DNA from 2 places in the Bacillus sp. AP8 genome. Region 2 is predicted to be linked to the other one. Evidence: a T-box and tRNA genes for the amino acid it is inferred to sense, from the RefSeq annotation. Region 2 holds a T-box; the other holds one or more tRNA genes.
What was found. The T-box of region 2 lies ahead of glyQ (glycine--tRNA ligase subunit alpha). A T-box ahead of a tRNA ligase gene usually reads a tRNA of that ligase, here a tRNA-Gly.

Region 1: it encodes a tRNA-Gly, which carries the amino acid that the T-box ahead of glyQ (glycine--tRNA ligase subunit alpha) is inferred to sense. The anticodon was not compared.

What each region holds. Positions count from the first base shown of each region.
Region 1 covers NZ_CAPG01000082.1:15,434-18,863, reverse strand. Annotated here, with positions in the region: gene queG (tRNA epoxyqueuosine(34) reductase QueG) at 1-458, opposite strand, end outside; gene BN349_RS19600 (B3/B4 domain-containing protein) at 588-1,253, shown strand; tRNA gene BN349_RS19595 (tRNA-Gly) at 1,423-1,496, opposite strand; gene chrA (chromate efflux transporter) at 1,646-2,812, opposite strand; gene BN349_RS19585 (basic amino acid ABC transporter substrate-binding protein) at 2,989-3,430, opposite strand, start outside.
Region 2 covers NZ_CAPG01000045.1:3,358-6,787, reverse strand. Annotated here, with positions in the region: gene era (GTPase Era) at 1-46, shown strand, start outside; gene BN349_RS25375 (YqzL family protein) at 309-452, shown strand; gene recO (DNA repair protein RecO) at 487-1,239, shown strand; T-box leader at 1,353-1,533, shown strand; gene glyQ (glycine--tRNA ligase subunit alpha) at 1,621-2,511, shown strand; gene glyS (glycine--tRNA ligase subunit beta) at 2,504-3,430, shown strand, end outside.

The sequences.
Region 1 (3,430 bases), on a different contig from region 2:
GCACTCCAACCTATCCCAGCTCGTTCTGCAACAGCACGATCTGATAATTCACCTGTATCAACCATAGATTTTGTACGCACATCTGGAATTTTATCCAATAGATATTGTTCTAGCATCTGTAGCTTTTCTTTCACTAATACATGATAATCTACTCCCCAGGATGCTCGACAGAAGATTCCTCTTCTTTCTCCCTTTTTGCCTTGTATATGCTCTTTCATTTTAGACGGATAAGCTAATGCAATCGATATAATCGACTTTGGTTGATCAAATAAAAGGGAAGGATCTGTACGTTTATCCAAATCTGGTTCCTCAAACCCCGACTGATAATTCAATTCCTGTTGTCTAATTAATCGATCCTTTAATTCAACGAACGGATCAGCTGTTGTAAAGCCAATTTTATCGATTCCAATTTGTTTACTATATTGGATAATATCATACTTCAATTGTTTATAATCCAAGAGTTTACCTCCTTTCTAAATAGGATAATATGGTAAAATATATAAAAAAAAGCAGTTATCGCTCTTTATAAATTCACAAATATTTATCAATAAAAAGGACTAACTACCAAAACCATAGGAGATGATCCCTTGACTATCCAAATTGACTCTATATTAAAAGAAAAAATTCCAGACTTTAAAATAGCTGCTATTTACTATCACTCTATAACCGTAAGTGATTCTCCTCAAATGTTAAAAGGACGATTGCAGATGTTTCAGGAATCTCTATATTTTGAAACTCAGGAAAAAGAATTAATGGATTTTCCAGGTTTAAAAGAATGGAGAAATGTTTTTAAATTAGCTGGAGGTGACCCTTCTCGTTATCGTCACTCAGCTGAAGCTTTATACCGCCGAGTAAAAAAACAGAACTATTTACCTTCTATACATACAGCTACAGATATTAATAATTTCTTTTCTTTACAATACGAATGTCCCCTAGGCATTTATGATTTAGCACATATCCAGGGAAACATTGTATTTACTATCGGTAAAGAAACTGATGAATATTTAGGTATTAACGAAAGAAATAATACCATGAAAAACATTATTATATCAAAAGATGAAATTGGAGCCTTCGGAAGTCCTTATGTCGATTCTAAACGAACGATTGTTACAACTAGTACAACAAATGCTATTCAATTTATTTATTTACGACCTTCTTTATCCTTAGAAGAATCTGAAAAACTAACAGAATCTTTGATGAACATGTTATTAAGCATACATGGAGGAGAAGGAAGCTTTACCATATATCGCTAATACAAAAACTATACAAAAGGATGCCTTCTCTTCCATATAGTAAGGCATCCTTTTATTTCATAGTAAAAAAATTTTGTCTCAAATTCCTTGTTTAATAGTATTTAAAAACATAAATAAACGCAATGCCTCGTTCTCCTATGTAACGAAACACTGCGTTAGTAGCTATGTATGGAGCGGGTGAAGGGAATCGAACCCTCATCATCAGCTTGGAAGGCTGAGGTTTTACCACTAAACTACACCCGCATATATTTTTGTCGAAATTTGTAACAACAAAATTGATTATATACCTTTTCAAACCTTATTGCAAGTAGTTTTTAAAAAAATATTCATAAGTATACCTTTGTTTTTTCACATATCGTATACTTATGAATCTTCCTCTTTACATCTCTATTTTAAAAGGCAATTGTACCTAATAAAGCTCCTATTAAAACAATTTTCCACGGTGCCAACTTCCAAAAAACGAGACATGAGTATAAAATAATTACTATAATAAAATCTAAATTATTTTGCACTGTACTCGTCCAAATAGGGTCATATAAAGCAGCTAACAAAATTCCTATAACGGCTGCTCCGATTCCTTTAAAGGCTCCTTGAAATAGTGGTTGATTTCTAACTAGTCCATAAAACGGTAAGGAACCTACAATTAATAAAAAGGCTGGTAAAAAGATGGCTAGTGTTGCAATTAATGCCCCCATCACACCTGAAATCATCATTCCTAAATAACTTGCAAATGTAAATAACGGTCCTGGAACCGCTTGTGCTAATCCATAGCCTGCCAGAAATTCCTCTTTATTCAGTAATCCCGTTGGTACTACTTCCTGCTCTAGTAGCGGCAAAACAACGTGTCCCCCGCCAAACACAAGAGAACCTGCTCTGTAAAACGAATCGAAGATAGAAATCCAGGTAAGATCAAAAAACTTATTTAATACTGGAAGCCCAATTAATAGTGCGAAAAAGGAAATGAAAGCAAGCATCCCAATTCTTTTGCTTATCGGTATATGGAATGTTTCAGTGAAAACATCTTTTTGATTTCTAAAAACGAAAATCCCTATGCATCCTGCTATGGCAATAACAATGATTTGTATAAATGGTAAGGGAAACAACAATATCATTGCAGCTGCCGCGATGGCCATTGCAATTTGAACTCGATTATTTGAAATTTTTTTTGACATATCCAATACAGCTTGGGCTACAATTGCTACTGCGACCAACTTTAATCCATGAATCCATCCCATACCAGAAAATTGATATATACCAAATAAATAAGCAAAAAATACCAAAACAAGTACAGATGGAAGTGTAAACCCTAAAAAAGAAAGAACTCCTCCGTAAATACCTCCTCTAATCATTCCAATTGCCATACCAACTTGACTGCTAGCAGGTCCAGGTAAAAATTGACACAAACCAATTATCTGCATGTATGTATCTTGATCAAGCCACTTTTTCTTCTTCACATATTCATTTTGAAAATAGCCTAAGTGAGCAATCGGCCCTCCAAAAGAAGTAAGTCCAAGTTTCAATGATACAAGAAAAATTTCTAAATAGTTTCTAACTTTCATTTTCCTCCTTATAATCTTTACGTGTTAAAAAACACAATTTTTCTTATTATATATGAGTCTATACATACAAAAGGAAAATCACTCGATTTTTTACAAAATCTTAATAAACCGAATTCATAAAAAAATTTCCATACTAAAAACACCGAATCGCCATAAGATCCGGTGTTTTTTAGAAATTATTTTTGTTGTTCTTTTAAGAATGCAACGTCTGGCTCATTTCCAAACCAATCCTGATAAATTTTTGCATACTCACCATTGTCAAACAAAGTATTTAAAGCTTTATCGAATTCATCTTTAAGTTTAGTTTCACCTTTAGGGAACATAAATCCATAAAATTCTGACTCAAAAGTTCCTTTATCTTCAATTACAACTAGTTTATCTTTAGGGTTATTTTTAGCATATTCCTCAACTACAGCATTATCAGCTACTACAGCATCTGCTCCACCCTTATTAAGTTCCATTATTGCTAAATTATTATTCTCAAATTTTTTAACATACTTGCTATTTTTACCTAATAGTTTTTCAGATACGATCATACCTGTTGTACCACCTTGCACTGCTACATATTTCCCTTTCAAATCAGCAGCACTTTTAATTGGACTACCTTTTGGTACAAGG
Region 2 (3,430 bases):
TAAGATGTCAGTATTGCGTGATTACGGATTTAACGATGACTATTAATAGACGTGGTTAAATTTTTCATGCTGAAGGCATCTCAAATGGTCTAGCTATAGAACTATCGGGCTCGGAGAATAGGTTAGATCCTTTTCGAAAATCCAGAGAATATTTCCAATAAGGGCTGTTTAACGTTCTTCGTAAGTCTGATTCTTTTGCACATCGAATTAGTAATTTTTGTAGTACATGAAAATTTTATGGTCGGTCAAGATAATAGTATAGTTAGGATTTCAACTTGCTAGTGAAAAACTGAAAGGTGGGGTTTAGTATGTTGGATTTTACCTGGAGTATATTTAAGGAAACGGGTAATATTGATACGTATCTCCTGTTTAAAGAAATTCAGTTGGATCAACCAGACCCATGTGAAAATGTCGAAGAAGAACTAGCAGACATGAATTTTCCAATCTCCTAATAATTGTCTTGCCGTCTAAAGAAGGTGACTTGTCTTGATTCAAAAATGTGAGGGCATTGTCATTCGCCGGACGGATTATGGAGAAAATAACAAAATAATTACCATTTATACACGTGAATGGGGGAAAATCGGAGTGATGGCAAGAGGAGCCAATAAGCCAAACAGCAGGCTCTCTTCCGTCACTCAATTGTTTTATTATGGTTATTTTCTTGTACAAACCTCCTCGGGCTTAGGAAGCTTATCACAAGGAGAGTCTATTGAATCTTTTCGACATATTAGAGAAGATATCATGAAAACCGCATATGCATCGTACATAATTGAATTGCTTGATAAAGGAACTGAAGATAAAAAGCCTAATCCTTTTTTATTTGAGTTACTGTATCAAACACTGCATTATATCGATGAAGACTATGATCCACTTGTGTTGAAATTTATTTTTGAAATGAAAATGCTTCCTGTTCTAGGGATTCCTCCTATGCTTGATAGATGTGTCAACTGTGGAGAAACAGAAGGAGAGTTTTCTTTTTCAGTGAAAAATGGCGGTTTTTTATGTCATCGTTGTCAAAATGATGATCCTTATCGAATCAACATTAGTGCAAAATCTATAAAATTATTACGTTTGTTTTATTATTTTGATTTGTCACGATTAGGAAATATTTCCTTAAAAGCTGAAACGAAGAAGGAATTATCTTTTGTCATAGATGCTTATTACGAGGAATACTCTGGTTTACACTTGAAATCCAAGAAATTTTTACAGCAAATGAATAAACTAGAAGGTTTATTCTAATATGACAAAATAGCCTCATGAAGTATAAAATTATTATTTTTTACACATAATTTAGTTTAGTCATATTGACATTGCTAAAACTGTTGTATAAAATTCAAAGTATTATTAAGGTGAATATTGCAATGATGAAAAGTAGTAGCTAACTCCCTTTATAAAAGCGAGCCTGGGATTGGTGTAAGCCGGGTTATAAAAAGTTGGTGAAGGCGTTTCGGAGCAAGTAAGTAACTTAAAAGAGGCTGTTAACTTTACTTAACAGCAATTAGGGTGGAACCGCGGGTAACTCTCGTCCCTATGCTAGCTAATAGCATAGAGATGAGAGTTTTTTTGTTTCTCTTTTATCATCTATGCCATTAGCATAATAAAATTAGGTGGAGGTGCCGTATGAATATACAAAATATGATAGTAACATTACAAAAACATTGGTCAGAGCAAGGCTGTATCTTGATGAATGCTTATGATACGGAGAAAGGTGCAGGAACTATGAGTCCATATACGTTCTTACGAGCTATTGGACCTGAGCCATGGAATGTGGCTTATGTTGAGCCATCTCGTCGTCCTGCTGATGGTAGATACGGAGAAAATCCAAATCGTTTGTATCAACATCATCAGTTCCAAGTAATAATGAAACCATCTCCAGATAATATTCAAGAATTATATTTGGACTCATTACGTGCATTAGGAATTGATCCTTTAGAGCATGATATTCGTTTTGTTGAAGATAACTGGGAGAATCCATCTTTAGGATGTGCAGGCTTAGGTTGGGAAGTATGGTTGGATGGAATGGAAATCACTCAATTCACATATTTCCAACAAGTTGGTGGTTTAGAATGTAAACCTGTCTCAGTTGAAATCACTTATGGGATTGAGCGCTTAGCTTCTTACATTCAAAATAAAGAAAATGTATTTGATTTAGAATGGACAGAAGGATTTACAGTTCGAGACATTTTTGGTCAACCAGAATTTGAACACTCCAAATATACTTTCCAAACAAGTAACACAGAGATGTTATTTGAATTGTTTAACATGTATGAAAAAGAAGCTCATACACAAATGGAAGAAGGACTTGTGCATCCAGCATATGATTATGTTCTAAAATGCTCACACACTTTCAACTTACTTGATGCGAAAGGTGCCATTTCTGTTACTGAACGTACAGGATATATTGCGCGTTGTAGAAATTTAGCGAGAAAAGTTGCAAAAACGTTTTATGAAGAGCGTGAGAAATTAGGATTCCCAATCTTGAAACAGAAGGGAGAAAACAGCCATGAATAAGAAAGATTTATTATTAGAAATAGGACTAGAAGAGCTTCCAGCTCGTTTTGTAACCGATTCGATTGCGCAGCTTGCCAACAAAGTGGAGGCTTGGTTAAAAGAAAAAAATATTAGCTATTCTGAGATAAAAAAATATTCAACTCCAAGACGCTTAGCCATTTTAGTGACAGGTGTAAATGAAATGCAGGAAGATAAGAATGAAGAAGCAAAAGGTCCTGCTAAAAAAATCGCTCTTGATTCAGAAGGAAATTGGTCTAAAGCAGCGATTGGCTTTGCTAGAGGTCAGGGTGTAGCGGTTGAAGACATCTATTTTAAAGAAATTAAAGGTGTTGAATATGTACACGTTCAAAAATTTACTAAAGGTCAAGAAGTAAAAGACTTGTTAGTAGAATTAAAAGATATTATTACTTCATTATCTTTCCCGAAAAATATGCGTTGGGCAAATAATGACTTAAGATTCATTCGTCCTATTAAATGGATCGTTGCTCTTTTCGGAGAAGAAGTTATTCCTTTCTCTATTACAAATGTGGGGACAGGCAAGACATCACTCGGACATCGTTTCTTAGGGAAACAAGTAACGATTGAAGAACCAACAAGCTATGAAGAAAAAATGAAAGAGCAATTTGTTATTGTTGATGCAGACTATAGAAAACAATTGATTCGTACTCAATTACAAGAGTTAGAGAAGCAAAATGGCTGGGTTATTCCTGTAGATGAAGATTTGTTAGAAGAAGTAAATAACTTAGTAGAATATCCTACAGCGTTATTTGGAAAATTCGAAGATGAATTCTTAGAATTACCTGATCGTGTACTAATTACGTCAATGAAAGAACACCAAAGATATTTTCCAGTGAAAAATCAAAGCGGTGAGTTATTGCCATTCTTCGTAACAGTTCGAAATGGTAATGACAAAGGCATT